DNA from 3 places in the Shinella sp. R2-11 genome. Region 3 is predicted to be linked to each of the others. Evidence: riboswitches for the same ligand, from Rfam matches in the RefSeq annotation. Region 3 holds a riboswitch; each other region holds the start of a gene.
The links. A riboswitch is a leader RNA that binds a small molecule or an ion and turns the genes downstream of it on or off. The one in region 3 is predicted to bind thiamine pyrophosphate.

Region 1 (6,613 bases), on a different contig from region 3:
GCGGGCATTGTAGAGGTCGTTGTCGAGCATGGTTTCGAGCGGGCGGCGCAGGTGCTCGAAATCAGCGATCTGGCCATTGTGCATGAAGGTCCAGATGCCGTGGACGAAGGGATGGCAGTTGTCGCGCCGCGTGCCGCCGCCGGTCGATGCGCGCACATGGGCGAGGAAAAGCGGCGAGCGGACCTGCCGGGCGATGCTCCTGAGGTTGCAGTCCGACCAGGCAGGCAGGATATCGCGATAGCGGCCGGGCTCCGGGCGGTCGCCGTACCAGGCGATGCCGAAGCCGTCGCCGTTGGTGGCCGTCTTGGCGCGGGTGGCACAGTGGGATTGCTCGATCAGCGAATGGGCGGGTGAGGACACCAGTTCCTCGAGAAAAAGCGGCTCTCCGCGATAGGCTGCCCAACGGCACATGATGCTATTCCCGCTCTGAGAGGACCGGCGCGACCCGCTGACGGCCGCGACGCATTAACCATGGCATAGGCCGGATTCTCAATGGAAATGGGTAATAATGCGTTAACGAAAGTAAATGGCGCGGGCCATGCGTGCCATTGCGAGACCGGCGACCTACAGAAAAGCCGATCTTGTGAACACTGCGTTTCGATCCGGCCCGATTTCGTGAACAATGGCGGAGGCGTATAAGGGCTCCAAGCAACCCAGTCGAAAGGACCTCGCAATGTCCATACGCCCCGTGAAACACGAAAGCATCGCCCGCCCCGCCATGGAAGGCGCCGGCGTCAGGCTGCACCGGGTCTTCGGTTTCGGCGATCCATCGATGACCGACCCCTTCCTGATGATGGACGATTTCCGCAACGACGATCCCGAGGATTACGTTCGCGGCTTCCCCTGGCATCCGCATCGCGGCATCGAGACCATCACCTATGTGCTGGCCGGCTCCGTCGAGCATGGCGACAGCCTCGGCAATCATGGCGTGATGGGCGCCGGCGACGTGCAATGGATGACCGCCGGCAGCGGCATCCTGCACCAGGAAATGCCGCGCGGCGATTTCGCCGGCAGGATGCACGGCTTCCAGCTCTGGGCCAACCTGCCCTCGTCGCTGAAGATGACCGCGCCACGCTACCAGGATATCAAGTCCGCCGACATTCCCGTGGTCGTCGACGACGACGGCACGGCCGCGCGCGTCATCGCCGGCAGCTTCTGGGGCAGGACAGGTCCGGTCGACGGCATCGCCGCCGAGCCGGTCTATCTCGACATCTCCGTGCCGCCCGGCAAGACGAAGCGGCTGCCGGTCGATACCTATCGCTCGGCCTTCGCCTATATCTTCGCCGGCTCCGGCACGTTCCGCGACGCCTCCAAGCCCTTCGGCGTGAAGGTGGAGAAGGAATACCAGGGCGAGGAGCTGAACATCCGCGACCTTTCCGGCAACCGCACGCTGGTCGTCTTCGACACGGGTGACGAGGTAACGGTGCAGGCCGGCGAGAACGGCATCCGCTTCCTCCTCGTCTCGGGCAAGCCGATCCAGGAGCCGGTCGCATGGCACGGCCCCATCGTGATGAACACGCAGGAAGAGCTGCAGCAGGCGATGCGCGAGCTTCGCAACGGCACCTTCATCAGGCCGGCGCATTGACGCGAGGCCAAAGGCCCCTATCCTTCCGCCGTATCCTGCGGCGGAGGGAGTTTTCATGCGGATCGACGGGCAATGCCATTGCGGCTTCGTGACCTATGAGGCGGAGATCGACCCGGGCGAGATCCTGATCTGCCATTGCACGGATTGCCAGCGGCTGACCGGCTCGCCCTATCGCGTCACCGCCATCGTGCCCGAAACGGCCGTGCGGCTCACCGGCAACCCGCCGAAGCTCTACACCAAGACCGCCGAGAACGGCCGCCTGCGGCTGCAATATTTCTGCCCGGAATGCGGCTCGCCGCTCTTCACCACCGGCACCGGGGAGGACGCGAAGACCTGGGGCATCCGCTGGGGCAGCATCAACCAGCGCGCCGGGCTGAAGCCGACACGGCAGTTCTGGTGCAGGTCCGCCGCCGATTGGGTCGGCGAGACCGCGGCGCTTCCCGTCGTGCCGGGGGACTGAACCGTGGCGGCCGGGCGCTTCCAGCTTTTCAGCACAAGCATTGCCGGCGTAGAGGCCGTCTTCGCCGACAGCCGGCATTCCTTCGCCCGCCACAGCCATGACGCCTATGGCGTCGGCGTCATCGAGCGGGGCGCGCAGAGATCGGCCAGCGGGCGCGGCATGGTCGAGGCCGGGGCCGGCCATACGATCACCGTCAATCCCGGCGAGGTGCATGACGGCGCGCCGATCGGCGATGCGCCGCGCGCCTGGCGCATGCTCTACATGCAGCCCGCCGTCGTCGCGGCCGCGGCGCGGGACATTTTCGAAGGCCGCCCGCGCGGGGAATTCCATGCGCCGGTGCTGGAGGACGGGCGGATTGCCGGGCTCGTCTCGGCAACGCTCGCCGCGCTGATGGATCGCGCCGCCGCGCCGCTTGCGGCGGAAGAGCGGCTTTTCCTGCTGCTCGCCGCGCTCCTGCGCGAGGAGACGCCCCGCCCCGACGGCATGGCCCTGCCGGCCGTGGCCCGCGCCCGCGAACGGCTCGACAACGACCCGGCCGCCGCTGTCAGCCTCGAAACGCTTGCCGCCGGATGCGGCATCGGGCGCTTCCGGCTGGTGCGCGATTTCGCCCGCGCCACGGGCCTGACGCCCCATGCCTACCAGCTCCAGCGGCGCACCGAGCTTGCCCGCCGGCTGGTCGCCGCCGGCACGCCGCTTGCCGAGGCGGCCATGGACGCGGGCTTTGCCGACCAGAGCCACATGACGCGCAACTTCACGCGGCGCTACGGCTATACGCCGGGCGCCCTGCGCGCCGCCCGCGCCTGACCGCCCGCAATTTCGTTCAAGACGGGGACCCGGCCTCCGGTGTCTCCTGCCGCTTCCAAGCCGCATGGAGCCCGTCATGACCGCTGAATTCCTGATCACCTCGCTCGTCGTCATCCTGCTTCCGGGCACGGGGGTGATCTATACGCTGGCGCTCGGCATCAGCGGCGGCCTGCGCGCCGGCCTGCTCGCCGCCTTCGGCTGCACGCTCGGTATCGTGCCGCATATCCTCGCCAGCGTCGCCGGCCTTGCCGCCGTGCTGCATGCGAGCGCCCTCGCCTTCGAGGTGCTGCGAACTATCGGTGTCGCCTACCTGCTTTTTATCGCCTGGAGCCTGCTGAAGGAGAGCGGGACGCTCGATCCCGGAGCGGAGCCGGTGGAAAAGGCGCTGCGCATCGTGCGCAAGGCCATTCTCACGAACATCCTCAATCCGAAGCTCTCGCTGTTCTTCCTCGCCTTCCTGCCGCAGTTCGTTCCCGCGAATGCAGCCGGCGCCACCGCGCGGATGCTCTTGCTCGGCGGCGTCTTCATGGGGCTGACCTTCCTCGTCTTCGCCGTCTATGCCGCGCTTGCGGCCGGCCTGCGCGAGCAGGTGCTGAGCCGGCCGAGGATCATGGCCTGGACGCAGCGGGGCTTTGCCGCCGCCCTCGGCGTGATGGGCCTCAGGCTCGCGCTGGCGGACCGCTGAGGATCAGGTCCAGAGCGCATGGAAATGATGGAGCGGCCCGTGGCCGGCGCCGACCGACAGCGCATCCGAGGATCGCACCGCGCCGGCGATGAAGCTCTTCGCCGCCGCCACGGCATCGGCAAGCGGCCTGCCCTTGCCGATTTCAGCGGCGATGGCGCTCGACAGCGAGCAGCCTGTGCCGTGGGTGTTGCGCGTCAGCACCCGCACGCCCTCGTACCAGCGCAGCCCGCCCGGCGTCGCCAGCACGTCCGGGCTTTCGCCGCCCGGCAGGTGCCCGCCCTTCAGCAGCACCGCCTTGGGGCCGAACGCGAGCAGACGCGTCGCCTGCCCTTCCATGGCGGCCCGGTCGGCGGCCTCCGGCTCCCCGAGGAGCGCTGCCGCCTCCGGCAGGTTCGGCGTCAGCACCGTCGCGAGCGGCAGGAGGCGGCGGGTCAGCGCGTCGACGGCCGCCTCGGCCAACAAGGACGCTCCGCCCTTGGCGACCATGACCGGATCGAGCACGACGGGCGTGCCGCGATGGGGGAGAAGCGCATCCGCCACCGCCCCGGCGATCTCCGCCGAGGCGATCATGCCGATCTTCACGGCATCGACACGGACATCGCCGAACACATCCGCAATCTGCGCCGCGACGAAGGCCGGCGGCACGAGATGCACACCGGAGACGCCCTGCGTGTTCTGCGCCGTCAGCGCGGTCAGCACGGCCATGCCGTAGGTGCCGCGGGCGGCGAAGGTCTTGAGATCGGCCTGGATGCCGGCCCCGCCCGACGGGTCGGAGCCCGCGATCGAGAGAATGTTTGCGATGGCCATTTCGCCTCCTTGGGGCGAAGGCGGTCTTCGGGCAGCGGAATTGAGGCCCGTTCGACTCCCTCCGCCGGCATGATCCGGTTCAGGTTCAAAGGGTGCTTCTCAGCCCGCCTTCCGGCGGACGCCCCTGTCTCGGGATGATTTTCGCAAATGAGGAGGTGCGTGTCACCCGGAAAATGAATGCTGGCGATGGCCCCTCACCCTAGCCCGCTCCCCGCGAGCGGGAGAGGGGACGTGCCCCACGAACGGTTATTGTTTTGGGAAAACAGCACGGCATATCCCCTTCTCCCCGCAGCCAAGGAGAAGGTGGCCGGCAGGCCGGATGAGGGGCTGCCTCGCCTGTCATGCCTTGGTGACGTGATACTCCTTGATGGCGACCATCTTGATCGCCGGATAGCGCTCCGCCTCGTAGCGCAGCGAGAAGGCGTCCTGCGCCAGGAACACCGGATCGCCATCGAGGTCGCGAGCGATATCGCCGCGACGCTGCGTAACGAACTTGTCGAGCTCGGCCGCGCTGTCGGAGGAGATCCAGCGGCAGACGGAGAAGCGCGACATCTCGAAGGAGACCGGCAGGCCGTATTCCGCCGAAAGCCGCTCCTTCAGCACATCGAGCTGAAGCGCGCCGACGACGCCGACGATGGCCGGCGAGCCGTCTTCCGGCGAGAAGAGCTGCACGACGCCTTCCTCGGCCATCTGCTGGAGCGCCTCCTTCAGCTTCTTGGCCTTCATGGCGTCTTCCAGCCGCACGCGGCGCAGGATTTCCGGCGCGAAGTTCGGCACCCCCTCGAAGACCAGCGCCTCGCCTTCCGTCAGCGTGTCACCGATCCTGAGCGTTCCGTGGTTGGGGATGCCCACCACGTCACCGGCATAGGCCGTGTCGGCAAGCTGGCGCTGCGAGGCGAAGAAGAACTGCGGGGCCGAGAGGCCGATGGTCTTGCCCGTGCGGGCAAGGCGCACCTTCATGCCGCGCTCCAGCATGCCGGAGCAGACGCGGGCAAAGGCGATGCGGTCGCGGTGGTTGGGGTCCATATTGGCCTGGATCTTGAAGACGAAGGCCGTCATCCTGTCTTCCGAGGCGTGGACCTTGCGCACATCCGCCACCTGGTCGCGCGGCGGCGGCGCGAAGGCGCCGAGCGCGTTGATGAGGTCGCGCACGCCGAAATTGCGGAGCGCCGAGCCGAAGAAGACCGGCGTCAGGTGCCCTTCGAGGAAGGCTTCGCGGTCGAACGGGCGGCAGGCCTCGCGGGCAAGCTCCATCTCCTCGATGAAGGCGTCCCGCTCGTTTTCCGGCAGGTGCTTGGCGACCTCCGCCGCATCGTCCATCCGCGTCGGCTGGACCTGCGTGTCCGAGCCGCGGAAGGTGCGGTCGGCGAGGTGATAGGAGCCGCAGAAGGTCTTCGAGCGGCCGACCGGCCAGGTGACCGGGGCGGTGTCGAGCGCGAGCTTCTCCTCCACCTCGTCGAGGATCTCGAACGGATCGCGGCTCTCGCGGTCCATCTTGTTAACGAAGGTGATGATCGGGATGTCGCGCAGGCGGCAGACCTCGAAGAGCTTCAGCGTGCGCGGCTCGATGCCCTTGGCGGCGTCGATGACCATGACGGCAGCGTCCACCGCCGTCAGCGTGCGGTAGGTGTCGTCCGCGAAGTCCTCGTGGCCGGGCGTATCGAGAATGTTGAAGACGTTGCCGTCATATTCGAAGGTCATCACCGAGGTGACGACGGAGATGCCGCGCTCGCGCTCGATCTTCATCCAGTCCGAGCGGGTCTGGATGCGGTCCTTCTTCGCCTTCACCTCGCCGGCGAGCTGGATGGCGCCGCCGAAGAGAAGCAGTTTTTCGGTAAGGGTGGTTTTACCGGCGTCCGGGTGCGCGATGATCGCGAAGGTGCGGCGGCGGGAGACCGCCTCGGCAAGGGTTTCGGCCATTTTCTGCAATATCCTGTGAGTTGCCGGGGTCTTTACAGGCTCCGCCGAAAAAGCGCAATTGACGAGGCGCGCCCGGCGCCGGCTTATGGGCGCATGAACGCGCACGCCCCCTCCCACCCCATGCTTTCCCTCGTCCGCCTGCCCCATGGCGACGGCATAGAGCTACCCGCCTACGAGACTTCAGGCGCCGCCGGCATGGACCTTCGCGCCGCCGTAGCAGCGGATGCGCCGCTCACGCTGGAGCCCGGAAAACGCGCGCTGGTGCCGACCGGCTTCGTCTTCGAGATCCCGCATGGCTACGAGGGCCAGATCCGGCCGCGCTCCGGCCTTGCCTTCAAGCACGGCATCACCT
Region 2 (6,613 bases), on a different contig from region 3:
TCGTATATTGGGGCATGAACGGAAAGACACCCGGCTTCAACGTGATCGGACAGCTTGCGGCGCTGAGGCGCTACGCCCTGTCGCTCGTCCGCAATCCGGACGAGGCGGAAGACCTCGTGCACGACGCGCTGGTGAAAGCCTATGAACGGCAGTCGACCTTCCGCACCGGCGCGAATGTCCGCAACTGGCTGATGTCGATCCTGCACAATGCCCATATCGACCGCCTGCGCCAACGCCGCTCGCAGGAGCGCCGCCACGATGCGGCGGCCGAGATCGCGGAGACCTCCGCGCCGGCCAACCAGGATCATTCGGTGCGGCTCACCCAGTTGCGCAACGCCTTCTTCGGCCTGCCGGAAGAACAGCGCGAGGCGCTGCATCTCGTCGCCATCGAGGAGCTTTCCTATCAGGAGGCCGCCGATACGCTCGGCATTCCGGTCGGCACGCTGATGTCGCGCGTCGCCCGCGCCCGCCAGCGGCTGCGCAGCTTCGAACAGAGCGGCGCACCCGTCACCCATCTCAGGATTGTCGGAGGCACCGGCGATGACAAGCAATGACCCCATCCTCGAAACTGACCTCAACGCCTATGTCGACGACCAGCTCGCCGTCGGCCGGCGCATCGAGGTCGAAGCCTATCTCTCCGAACGGCCGGAAGTGGCCGCGCAGATCATGAAGGACCTGCGCGTGCGCGACGAACTGCGCGTCGCGCTTGCCGACCACCGCACGGTGACGCGGCAGGAAACCCGCGAGGCCGCACGGCTTCTGGAACGGGCGCTGTCGCATCGTCGCGTCTTCTCCGTCTTCCGCCGGGCCGCCACCATCGCCCTCTTCATCGCGGCGGGCTGGGTCGCCCATGCGGCGCTCGGGCCCTTCGGCGCGACGCAGGTCGTCGCCTCCACGCCGCCGCCCGCCTTCGTCGAGGAGGCCGTGCGCGCGCACCGGACGACGCTGCTGCGCGACAGCATGACCTCGCAGCCGGAAATCGAGACCTTCGACCCGGCGGAGATCCGCTCGGCAACGGCCATCGTGCTGCCGGACCTGCCCAAGGGCTGGACCGTCATCGACACGCAGGTCTTCCCCTCCGCCTACGGCCCGAGCGTCGAGCTGGTGCTGGAGCCGGTAAAGGGGGAGCGCATTTCGCTCTTCGCCGTGCGCCCCGGCTCCTTCGCCGTGCAGCACGTCCTCGTCTTCCATGCCGACAATGCCCGCGCCGCCTACTGGCAGATCGGCGACGTCGCCTATGCGCTGGTGTCGGAAAGCCGCAAGGCCGACGACCTGGCGGGCACCGCGCGGGACCTTTCCCGCACGCTCTACTGATCAACCACTTCCAGACCGAAGGAGATTCTCGATGGAACCCGTACAACAGCGTTTCGGCTACGGCGCCCAGGCGCAGTCCGCCGCCCTCTTCGACGAGGGCCTGCGCCAGCACATGCTGCGCGTCTACAACTACATGGGCGCAGGCCTCGTCATCACCGGCCTCATCGCCTTCGTCGTCGGCTCGACGCCGGCGCTCTATGTGCCGATCTTCTCCTCGCCGCTGAAATGGGTGGTGATGCTGGCGCCGCTCGCCTTCGTCCTGTTCTTCTCGTTCAAGATCCAGACGATGTCGGCCAGCGCCGCGCAGATGACCTTCTGGGCCTTCTGCGCCGTCATGGGCCTGTCGCTCGCCTCGGTGTTCCTCGTCTTCACCGGCATGAGCATCGCCCGCACCTTCTTCATCGCCGCCACCATGTTCGGCGCCACCAGCCTCTACGGCTACGTAACGAAGCGCGATCTCTCGAAGTTCGGCTCGTTCCTGATGATGGGCCTCATCGGCGTGATCATCGCCTCCATCGTCAACATCTTCCTCGGCTCCAGCGCCCTGCAATTCGCCGTCTCGGTGATCGGCATCCTCGTCTTCGTCGGCCTCACCGCCTGGGACACGCAGAACATCAAGGAACAGTATGCGGAAAATATCGGCCACGAGTCGCAGCAGAAGATGGCCGTGTTCGGCGCACTGTCGCTCTACCTCAACTTCGTCAACATCTTCCAGCTCCTGCTGAATTTCACGGGCGAGCGCGAATAGTCGTTAGAGCAGCTGACTCTTAATCAGCGGCTAGAAGGGAACGGCGGGGCAATACCCCGCCGTTTCTTTTTGCCATCAACCGCTCCACACTCACCGTCGTCATCCTCGGCCTTGAGCCGAGGATCTACCAAAGCATCAAAACCCGGGACGTTGGCAGATGCTCGGGACAGGCCCGAGCATGACGCAGGAAAAGACAGAATGCGGCGCAACAAAACGTAAGAGATAACTTACGCAAATTACCCCGTTGACAAATCTCCACGCAGCGTCTTTGCTTGAGACATTCACCAGGGGGGTCCCGACAAGGGGCTGAGATACTGCTGGCATTCGCAGCGCAGTGACCCGTTGAACCTGATCCAGTTCATACTGGCGTAGGGACGGTGCAAGCGCTGTGGCAGGCAATCCGCAACCCGGATTCCGTCTCCCGCGCCCTTCCATCATTCCGGCTCCAGGACTGGGTCTCCAAACGAAAACTTGGAGCCTCACGATGAATATTGCCGCCCAGAAACTCACCCCGACCGTCACGACGGGCGCCCTTCCCGCCTCGCGGAAGATCCACATTCCGGGTGAGCTGCACCCGGACATCCGCGTGCCGATGCGCGAGATCGCCCTGCACCCGACCTCCGGCGAGCCGCCGGTCATCGTCTACGACGCCTCCGGCCCCTATACCGATCCCGCCCATGTCGTTGCCATCGAGGGCGGCCTGCCGCGCCTTCGCGAAGGCTGGGTCGCCGCCCGCGGCGACACGCAGGCCTATGACGGCCGCCACATCCGCCCCGAGGACAACGGCTTTGCCACCGGCGAGCGCCTGACGCCGGAATTCCCGGTGCTGAGCCGCCCGCGCCGCGCGGCGAACGGCAAGGCGGTGACACAGCTCGCCTATGCCCGCGCCGGCATCGTCACGCCCGAGATGGAATTCATCGCCATCCGCGAAAACCTCAGCCGCAAGGCCGCGAAAGAGGCGCTTGCTCGCGACGGCGAGAGTTTCGGCGCACATATCCCGGATTACGTGACGCCGGAATTCGTCCGCCAGGAAGTGGCGAGCGGCCGCGCCGTCATCCCCGCCAACATCAACCACCCGGAAGCCGAGCCGATGATCATCGGCCGGAACTTCCTGGTGAAGATCAACGCCAATATCGGCAATTCCGCCGTCACCTCCTCCATGGCGGAGGAGGTGGAGAAGATGGTCTGGGCCATACGCTGGGGCGCCGACACGGTCATGGACCTTTCGACCGGCCGCAACATCCACAATATCCGCGAATGGATCATCCGCAACTCGCCGGTCCCCATCGGCACCGTGCCGCTCTACCAGGCGCTGGAGAAGGTGAACGGCATCGCCGAGGACCTGACCTGGGAGGTCTATCGCGACACGCTGATCGAGCAGGCCGAACAGGGCGTCGACTATTTCACCATCCATGCCGGCGTGCGGCTGCACTACATCCCGCTGACCGTGAACCGCGTCACCGGCATCGTCTCGCGCGGCGGCTCGATCATGGCCAAGTGGTGTCTGCATCACCACAAGGAGAGCTTCCTCTACGAGCATTTCGAGGAAATCTGCGACATCGCCCGCGCCTATGACGTCACCTTCTCCCTCGGCGACGGCCTGCGCCCCGGCTCGATCGCCGATGCCAACGACGCCGCGCAGTTCGCCGAACTCGAAACGCTCGGCGAACTGACGCAGATCGCTTGGGCGAAGGACTGCCAGGTCATGATCGAAGGCCCCGGCCATGTGCCGATGCACAAGATCAAGGAGAACATGGACAAGCAGTTGAAGACCTGCGGCGAGGCCCCGTTCTACACGCTCGGCCCGCTGACGACGGACATCGCCCCCGGCTACGACCACATCACCTCCGGCATCGGCGCGGCGATGATCGGCTGGTTCGGCACGGCCATGCTCTGCTACGTCACGCCCAAGGAACATCTCGGCCTGCCCGACCGCGACGACGTGAAGGTCGGCGTCATCACCTACAAGATCGCCGCCCACGCCGCCGACCTCGCCAAGGGCCACCCGGCCGCGAAGATCCGCGACGACGCGCTGTCGCGCGCCCGCTTCGAGTTCCGCTGGGAGGACCAGTTCAACCTCTCGCTCGACCCGGAGACGGCCCGCGCCTTCCACGACGAAACGCTGCCCAAGGAGGCGCACAAGGTGGCGCATTTCTGCTCCATGTGCGGCCCGAAATTCTGCTCCATGCGCATCTCGCACGATATCCGCGCCGAGGCGCAGAAGGAGGGGCTTGAGGCCATGGCGGCGAAATTCCGCGAGGGCGGCGACCTCTATATGCCGCTTTCGGGAGAATGACCATGCGCATCCTCGTCAAGGGCGCCGGCGTCGCCGGCCTTGCCACCGCCTGGCAGCTCTACCGCCACGGCTTCGACGTCACCATTTCGGAAAGCCGGGAAAGGGCGGGCCTCGGCGCCTCCGGCTTTGCCGGCGGCATGCTCGCGCCCTGGTGCGAGCGGGAAAGCGCCGAGGAACAGGTGCTGGCGCTCGGCCGCCTTGCCGCCGACTGGTGGGAAGCCGCGCTCCCCGGCCATGTGCATCGCAAGGGCACGCTGGTCGTCGCGGCCGGCCGCGATGCCGGCGAGCTCGAACGCTTCGCCGGGCGGACGAGCGGTTGGGAATGGCTGGACGAGCCGGCCATCGCCGCGCTGGAACCGGACCTTGCCGGCCGCTTCCGCCGGGCGCTGTTCTTCCGCGAGGAGGCTCATCTCGATCCGCGGCAGGCGCTGGCGGCGCTCACCGCCAGCCTCGAGGAGGCGCGCATGCGCTTCCTCTTCGGCGCGGGCGGCAAGGCCGGCGGCCATGACCGGGTGATCGACTGCACCGGCGCGGCGCGGATCGGCCGCCTGCCGGGCCTACGGGGTGTGCGCGGCGAAATGCTCGTCCTCGAAACCGGCGAGATCCGCCTGTCACGTCCCGTCCGTCTGCTCCACCCCCGCCACCCGATCTATATCGTGCCGCGGGAGGCGGGCCGCTTCATGGTCGGCGCGACGATGATCGAGAGCGACGACGCCGGCCCCGTCACCGCCCGCTCGCTTATGGAGCTGCTGAACGCCGCCTATGCCCTGCACCCGGCCTTCGGCGAGGCACGGCTCGCGGAGACCGGCGCGGGCATCCGCCCGGCCTATCCCGACAACCTCCCGCGCGTGAGCGAGGATGGCGAGACCATCCATGTTAACGGCCTCTACCGGCACGGCTTCCTGCTGGCGCCCGCCATGGCCGGCGAGGTCGCCCACATCCTCCTTCGCCAGAGGCAATTCGAAAGGAAGGCATCATGACCCTCATCATCAACGGCGAGGAACAGGAGATCGCCGCCGCGACGCTTGCCGATCTCCTCTCCGCCCTCGACTACGAAGGCGACTGGCTGGCGACGGCGGTGAACGGCGAGCTGGTGCACCGCGAGGATCGCGCCGCCTTCCCGCTCGGCGAGCGCGACCGCGTCGAGATCCTTTCCCCCATGCAGGGAGGCTGACATGCTGAAACTCTACGACGCCGAGGTCGGCTCCCGCCTGCTGCTCGGCACCGCGCGCTATCCCTCGCCCGCCATTCTCGCGGATGCAGTACGGCGCTCGAAGGCGGAGATCGTCACGGTTTCCCTGCGCCGGGAAAATGCCGGCGGCAAGGCGGGCGGCACCTTCTTCGAACTGATCGGGGAGCTCGGCGTGCGCGTGCTGCCGAACACCGCTGGCTGCCACAGCGTCAAGGAAGCCGTGCTGACGGCGAAGATGGCGCGCGAGGTCTTCCGCACCGACTGGATCAAGCTGGAGGTGATCGGCCATCACGACACGCTCCAGCCCGACGTCTTCGGCCTCGTCGAGGCGGCGCGCATCCTGACCGGCGAAGGCTTTCAGGTCTTCCCCTATACGACCGACGACCTTGTCGTCGCCGAAAGGCTGCTGGAGGCCGGTTGCCGGGTGCTGATGCCCTGGTGCGCGCCCATCGGCTCGGCCATGGGACCGGTCAACCCGATGGCGCTGCGCGCCTTCCGCGCGCATTTCCCGGATATTCCGCTGATCGTCGATGCCGGGATCGGCCGCCCATCGCATGCGGCCGCTGTCATGGAGCACGGCTACGATGCCGTGCTGCTCAATACCGCCGTCGCCGGCGCGGGCGATCCGGCCGCCATGGCGGAAGCCTTCGCGCTCGCCATTGCGGCCGGCCGCCTCGCCCATGCGGCGGTGCCCCTGGAGCCGCGCGACATGGCCGTTCCCTCCACTCCCGTCATCGGAAAGGCCGTCTTTTCATGAAGCTCGATCCCTTCTACCTCATCGTCGACAGCGCTGATTGGATCGAGCGGCTCGTGCCACTCGGCGTCAGGCTCGTGCAGCTGCGCATGAAGGACCTGCCGGAGGATCGCCTGCGCGCGGAAATCCGCCGCGCGAAAGCGGCCTGCGCCGCCGGGGGCTGCCAGCTCATCGTCAACGATTACTGGCAAATCGCCATCAAGGAGGGCTGCGACTTCGTGCATCTCGGGCAGGAGGACCTTGCCGGGGCCGACATCGCCGCCATCCGCGCGCGCGGCATGAAGCTCGGCCTTTCCACCCATGACGCGG
Region 3 (6,613 bases):
TCCAGCGGGATGCGGCCTTCCGGGCGCTTCGGGCCGGCCATGGCCGGGACCACGTCGCCGAGGTCGAGTTCGAGCGTGTCGGTGAAGACGAGGTCGGAGCCGTCGCCGTCACGCCACATGCCTTGAGCCTTCGAATAGGCTTCGACGAGGGCGATGCGCTGCTCTTCGCGGCCGGACATGGTGAGGTAGTTGACGGTCTCGCCGTCGACCGGGAAGAAGCCGCAGGTAGCGCCGTATTCCGGGCCCATATTGCCGATCGTCGCGCGGTCGGCGAGCGTCATGTTGTCGAGGCCGGGGCCGAAGAATTCGACGAACTTGGAGACGACGCCCTTCTTGCGCAGCATCTGCACGACCATCAGCACGAGGTCGGTCGCCGTGACGCCTTCCTTGAGCTTGCCGGTCAGCTTGAAGCCGATGACCTCGGGCAGTAGCATGGAGACCGGCTGGCCGAGCATGGCGGCTTCCGCCTCGATGCCGCCCACGCCCCAGCCGAGAACGCCGAGGCCGTTGATCATGGTCGTGTGGCTGTCCGTGCCGACACAGGTATCCGGGTAGGCGACGATCTCGCCGTCTTCTTCCTTGGTCCAAACCGTCTGGCCCAGATATTCCAGATTGACCTGGTGACAGATGCCGGTGCCCGGGGGAACGACGCGGAAGTTCTTGAACGCCTGCTGGCCCCATTTCAGGAAGCGGTAGCGCTCGCCGTTGCGCTGGTATTCCAGCTCGACGTTGCGGGCAAAGGCGGTCGGCGTGCCGAATTCGTCGACGATGACCGAGTGGTCGATGACGAGGTCGACGGGAACGAGCGGGTTGATCTTCTCCGGGTCGCCGCCGAGCGAGACCATCGCGTCGCGCATCGCCGCAAGGTCGACCACGGCGGGAACGCCGGTGAAGTCCTGCATCAGAACGCGCGCCGGGCGATAGGCGATCTCGTTTTCGACCGTGCCCTTGTTCGTCAGCCATTCGGCGACGGAAAGGATGTGCTCCTTGGTGACCGAGCGGCCGTCCTCGAAGCGCAGCAGGTTCTCAAGAAGCACCTTCATCGAGTAGGGCAGCTTCGAGACGCCGGCAAGGCCGTTCGCTTCGGCCTTGGGCAGGCTGTAGTACACATAGTCGGTGCCGTTGACCGTGAGGGTCGAACGACAATTGAAACTGTCTAGGGATTTGGACACTTTATACCCCGTCTCGTCTGGCGCCAGAAAGCTGACGTACGAACGCCCGAGCGCCTGAGGCGCGAATGGGATGCGGGTGCGGCCATTTCCGCTGTCCGTACGCGGAAATCATTCCCGTGTTCGGCGCTTGGATGAAATTCACGCCGACCGCTGGCGTGTTGCGGGCGTTATAGATAATTTCTAAGAAACGATCCAGACCGCCGAAGGGCAAATCGGGACAATTTTTTTGCGTTGCGACCAAGGTCGTAAAGGGAAAGTGAAGAGACATGCGGCTCGTCGCCGAAGGATTGAGCGCCAAGCGCGGCGAAGACCTGATTTTCCAAGATATTTCCTTTGAAATCGGTGGCGGCGAAGCCCTCGTCGTCAAGGGCCCGAACGGCTCCGGCAAGTCGACGCTGCTGCGCGTCCTGGCGGGCCTCCTGCCGGCGCATTCGGGGAGCGCGAAACTCCTTGCTGCAGCGCAACCGATCGGGCAGCTCGGCGAGGCTGCGCACTATCTCGGCCATCGCAACGCGATGAAGCGGGAGCTCACCGTCGAGGAGAACCTGTCCTTCTGGAAATCCTTCTTCGGCGACTTTGCCGGCGGGGCGGGCGTGCCCATCGCCGAGGCGGTCGAGGCCGTCGGCCTCGGCGGCATCGCGCATCTTCCCTTCGGCTATCTCTCGGCCGGCCAGCAGCGCCGCATGGCGATGGCCAAGCTCCTCGTGTCCTGGCGCCCGGTCTGGATCCTCGACGAGCCGACGGCGGCGCTCGATGCCGCCGCCGAGGCGATGTTTGCCGGCCTCGTCACCGCCCACCTTGCGCGCGGCGGCATCGCGCTCGCCGCGACGCACCAGCCGCTCGGGCTGGAGGGAGCGAAGGAATTGCGGATGAAGGGGTTTGCCGGGATGATGGAGGATGTGTGGTGATGGACGTGTCCGTGGCTACCCCCCTCTGCCCTGCCGGGCATCTCCCCCACAGGGGAGGAGATTGGCTGGGAGCAGGGGTATCCCGTAATTCACACCATCTGCTTTGGGCGAGACCGTGCCACGATTCGATCTCCCCCCCTGTGGGGGAGATGCCCGGCAGGGCAGAGGGGGGTGCGCCAAGCCCTCGACTCCGGAGGATCGTCGCATGATCGCCCTCCTCCTCCGCGACCTCAAGCTCTCCGTGCGCGCCGGCGGCGGCGCCCTGGTCGGCGTCCTCTTCTTCATGACCGTCGTCGCCGTCATCCCCTTCGGCGTCGGGCCGGACCTCAATCTCCTCGCCCGCATCGGCCCCGCCATCCTCTGGATCGGCGCGCTGCTCGCTTCACTCCTCGGCCTCGACCGGCTGTTCCAGGCCGAGCGCGAGGACGGCTCGCTCGACCTGCTCCTGATGCAGGAGACGCCGCTGGTGCTGACGGTCTTCGTCAAGTGCCTCGCCCATTGGCTCGCGACCGGCCTGCCGCTCGTCATCGCCTCGCCGCTGCTCGGCCTCTTCATGAACATGGACGAGACCGCCATCGGCGCGACGACGCTGACGCTCTTGGCCGGCACGCCCGCCATCACCTTCATCGGCGCGGCGGGTGCGGCGGTGGCGGTGGCGCTGCCGCGCGGCGGGCTGCTCGTCTCGATCCTCGTCCTGCCGCTTGCCATTCCCGTGCTGATCTTCGGGGTGAGTGCGGTCTATGCGGCGATCCAGGAACCGGCGCCCTTCCTGCCGCCCTTCCTCATCCTCGTCGCGCTCAACCTCGCCTTTGCCGTCATCGGTCCCGTCGCGGCGGCTGCGGCGCTTCGTCTTTCGAGCGACTGACAGGAAAGTGATTGCGGCAGATCAATTGAAGACCGGGTGCTTCCGCGTTAAAGAACCATCATGAGCGAACCGAGCCTTGCCATCCGAAAATTCAGCGACCTCGCCAATCCCACGCGGTTCCTGGCGCTGGTCGCCATCGTCTGGCCGTGGCTTGCCGGGCTGACGCTCTGTCTCTTTGCGGTGGGGCTCTACCTTTCCTTCACGACGACGGGCGATTACCAGCAGGGCGAAACGGTGCGCATCATGTATGTGCATGTGCCGGCGGCCTGGCTCTCGATGATGTGCTATTCGGTCATGGCGCTTTCCGCACTCGGCACGCTCGTCTGGCGCCATCCGCTCGCCGACGTCTCGGCCAAGGCCGCCGCGCCCATCGGCGCCTGCTTCACGCTCGTCGCGCTCATCACCGGCTCGCTCTGGGGCAAGCCCATGTGGGGTACCTGGTGGGTGTGGGACGCGCGGCTCACCTCCGTCTTCGTGCTCTTCCTGATGTATCTCGGCCTGATCGCCCTCGGCCGCGCCATGGATGACCCGACGCGCGCCGCCAAGGTCAGCGCCGTGCTGATCCTCGTCGGTTTCGTCAACATCCCGATCATCAAGTTCTCGGTCGAGTGGTGGAACACGCTGCACCAGCCGGCGAGCGTCATCCGCATGGGCGGGCCGACCATCGACCCGGAATTCCTCTGGCCGCTCATCATCATGGCCGTCGCCTTCACCATGCTGTTCTTCACGCTGCATATCCTTGCCATGCGCAACGAGATCCTGCGCCGCCGCATCGCGGTGCTGCGCCGCCATGCGGCCCGTGTCGCCGGCCGCGCGGGAGGCGCCGCATGAGCCATACCTTCTACGTCGCGGTGTCCTATATCGCTGCCTTCGCCGTCACGCTCGGCCTCGTGCTCTGGGTCTTCATCGACCATCGCGGCCGCCGCCGCGAGATCGAGCAGCTCGAAGCCGCCGGCATCCGCCGCCGCTCCGCGCACAGCGAGGGCAATCCATGAGCGAGAACGAGGGCAATGCCGAGGGCGCGGGCAAGCGCACGCGCTTGATCCTCGCCGCGCTGCCGCTCGCGGTCTTCCTCGGCCTGGCGCTGATCTTCTGGACCCAGCTCAATTCCGGCCGCGACATCTCGGAAATCCCCTCCGCGCTCATCGGCACCAAGGCGCCGTTCCGCGATCTCGATCCGCTTGCGGGCGCCACCAAAGACGGCGCGCCCGTCCCGGCGCTGACGGCGCAAACGGCCGCGGGCAAGCTGACGCTCGTCAATTTCTGGGCCTCCTGGTGCGTGCCCTGCCGGCAGGAGCACCCGGTCATCCTGGCGCTGTCGAAGGACCCGCGCATCACGGTCGTCGGCGTCAACTACAAGGATGGCAGCGAGAATGCGCTACGCTTCCTCGGCGAGCTCGGCAATCCCTTCTCGGCCATCGGCCTCGATCCCGTCGGCAAGATGGCGATCGACTGGGGTGTCTACGGCATCCCGGAATCCTACCTCGTCGGGCCGGATGGGACGATCCTCTACAAGCGGGTCGGTCCGTTCGATGACAAGAGTTTGAAAGACGGGCTCTATCCGGCGATCGAGAAGGCGCTTGGGACGCCCGCTGCGGGCGGCTGATAACTCTCAAAAGGGTAGGGTAATCGCGGGAGCGTTCGCCCCTCATCCGGCCTGCCGGCCACCTTCTCCCCGCAAGCGGGGAGAAGGGGATATGCCGCGCCGTTTTCCCGAATCTCAAATATCGCGTGGGGCAAGTCCCCTCTCCCCGCTTGCGGGGAGAGGGCTAGGGTGAGGGGCAGCCTCGATGCACGACCCCAACCGTGGAGGGCTGACGCCGCACGGTTTCCGCCTCCACCCCTTGCGCGCCGAAGCGCACGGGATTATGCCTTCTTCCGCTCTAACGGGGTGCCCCGCAGGTTCCGACCTGCCGGCTGAGAGGCGTTTGCCAACCCGAAGAACCTGATCCGGCTCGTACCGGCGGAGGGATTAGACGGCTCAATCCAGCGCCCTATTCCCGTTTGTGACCAGACAAGGAGGCGCTGATGCGCACGGCATTTCTTTCTTCCATCGCGGCGCTCGCCGTATCGTTGGCCTTTCCCGCCTTCGCGCAGGAAAAGACGCTGACCGTCTACACCTATGAGAGTTTCGTTGCCGAATGGGGCCCGGGGCCGAAGGTTAAGGAGACCTTCGAGAAGACCTGCGGCTGCAAGGTCGAATGGGTCGGCGTCGCCGACGGCGTGGAACTGCTGACCCGCCTCAAGCTGGAGGGCGAGGGCACGAAGGCCGACGTGGTGCTTGGCCTCGACACCAACCTGATCTCGGAAGCCAAGGCGACCGGCCTCTTCGAGCCGCACGGCCTGAAGCCGGAAGGCCTCACCGTTCCGGGCGGTTTCTCCGACGATACGTTCCTGCCTTACGACTACGGCCACTTCGCCGTCGTCTATGACACCGAGGCGCTGAAGACCCCGCCAACGAGCCTCAAGGAGCTGGTCGAGGGCGACCCGTCGCAGAAGATCGTCATCGAGGACCCGCGCACCTCGACGCCAGGCCTCGGCCTGCTGCTCTGGGTGAAGTCCGTCTATGGCGACAAGTCCGCGGAAGCCTGGGCCAAGCTCAAGGACCGCGTGCTGACCGTCACCCCCGGCTGGTCGGAAGCCTATGGCCTCTTCACCAAGGGCGAGGCGCCGATGGTGCTCTCCTACACGACCTCGCCGGCCTATCATATGATCGCGGAGAACACCGAGCGCTACAAGGCCACCGCCTTCTCCGAGGGCCATTACATCCAGATCGAGGTCGCCGGCCTGACGCGTACTTCCCATGACAAGGACCTCGCCCGGCAGTTCCTCACCTTCATGACGGGGCCGGATTTCCAGTCGATCATCCCGGAAACCAACTGGATGATGCCGGCCGCCAAGACCCGCGATCCGCTGCCGGCTGCCTTCGACGCGTTGGTGAAGCCGGAAAAGACCTTCCTCATGTCGTCGGACGAGGTCGCGGCGAACCGCAAGGCCTGGATCGACGAATGGCTCGGCGCGATGAGCGCGAAATAAGATGATCTTCGCCCGCGCCGAACGACGGACGCTCGATATCGCCGGGGGCCTTGCCCTCGGCGGCGTGCTCGTCTTCGTCGGCGCGGCGACCGCCGTGCTGCTTGGCCATGCGGGCGGCGGCGGCGCGCCGCTGCTCGACGCCTATATCGGCCGCGTCGCGCGGTTCACGCTGATGCAGGCGGCGCTTTCGACGCTGCTCTCCGTCCTCTTCGCCATCCCCGTCGCCCGCGCGCTTGCAAGGCAGCGGACCTTCCCCGGCCGCGTCTGGATCATCCGCCTCTCCGTCGTGCCGCTCGGCCTGCCGGCGCTGGTCGCCGCGCTCGGCGTCGTCGGGATCTGGGGGCGGCAGGGTGTCGTCAACGACCTGCTGCGCCTTGCCGGCCTCGAAAGCCCGGTCAGCGTCTACGGGCTCGCCGGCATCCTCATCGCCCATGTCTTTTTCAACCTGCCGCTCGCCGCGCGCTTCCTGCTCGCCGCGCTGGATCGCATCCCGCCGGAATACTGGCTGTCCTCGGCCAATCTCGGCATGAGTGGCGGCGCGGTCTTCCGGCTCATCGAATGGCCGGTCATCCGCCGCGTGCTGCCCGGCATCGCCGGCCTCGTCTTCATGCTCTGCGCGACGAGCTTCACCA

Region 1: linked by a shared signal. The riboswitch ahead of thiD (bifunctional hydroxymethylpyrimidine kinase/phosphomethylpyrimidine kinase) and the one ahead of thiB (thiamine ABC transporter substrate binding subunit) in region 3 are both predicted to bind thiamine pyrophosphate.
Region 2: linked by a shared signal. The riboswitch ahead of thiC (phosphomethylpyrimidine synthase ThiC) and the one ahead of thiB (thiamine ABC transporter substrate binding subunit) in region 3 are both predicted to bind thiamine pyrophosphate.

What each region holds. Positions count from the first base shown of each region.
Region 1 is NZ_JBVAPC010000007.1:91,966-98,578, forward strand. Features, by position in the region: gene ACZ1A1_RS17805 (class II glutamine amidotransferase) at 1-411, opposite strand, end outside; gene ACZ1A1_RS17810 (pirin family protein) at 674-1,585, shown strand; gene ACZ1A1_RS17815 (GFA family protein) at 1,641-2,045, shown strand; gene ACZ1A1_RS17820 (AraC family transcriptional regulator) at 2,049-2,849, shown strand; gene ACZ1A1_RS17825 (LysE family translocator) at 2,926-3,534, shown strand; gene thiD (bifunctional hydroxymethylpyrimidine kinase/phosphomethylpyrimidine kinase) at 3,538-4,341, opposite strand; TPP riboswitch at 4,381-4,477, opposite strand; gene ACZ1A1_RS17835 (peptide chain release factor 3) at 4,681-6,261, opposite strand; gene dut (dUTP diphosphatase) at 6,355-6,613, shown strand, end outside.
Region 2 is NZ_JBVAPC010000010.1:9,832-16,444, forward strand. Features, by position in the region: gene ACZ1A1_RS21665 (sigma-70 family RNA polymerase sigma factor) at 15-554, shown strand; gene ACZ1A1_RS21670 (anti-sigma factor family protein) at 541-1,314, shown strand; gene ACZ1A1_RS21675 (Bax inhibitor-1/YccA family protein) at 1,346-2,062, shown strand; TPP riboswitch at 2,339-2,455, shown strand; gene thiC (phosphomethylpyrimidine synthase ThiC) at 2,547-4,358, shown strand; gene thiO (glycine oxidase ThiO) at 4,361-5,338, shown strand; gene thiS (sulfur carrier protein ThiS) at 5,335-5,532, shown strand; gene ACZ1A1_RS21695 (thiazole synthase) at 5,534-6,307, shown strand; gene ACZ1A1_RS21700 (thiamine phosphate synthase) at 6,304-6,613, shown strand, end outside.
Region 3 is NZ_JBVAPC010000005.1:161,270-167,882, reverse strand. Features, by position in the region: gene acnA (aconitate hydratase AcnA) at 1-1,172, opposite strand, end outside; gene ccmA (heme ABC exporter ATP-binding protein CcmA) at 1,439-2,080, shown strand; gene ccmB (heme exporter protein CcmB) at 2,286-2,945, shown strand; gene ACZ1A1_RS15030 (heme ABC transporter permease) at 3,006-3,776, shown strand; gene ccmD (heme exporter protein CcmD) at 3,773-3,940, shown strand; gene ACZ1A1_RS15020 (DsbE family thiol:disulfide interchange protein) at 3,937-4,551, shown strand; TPP riboswitch at 4,823-4,934, shown strand; gene thiB (thiamine ABC transporter substrate binding subunit) at 4,974-5,981, shown strand; gene thiP (thiamine/thiamine pyrophosphate ABC transporter permease) at 5,983-6,613, shown strand, end outside.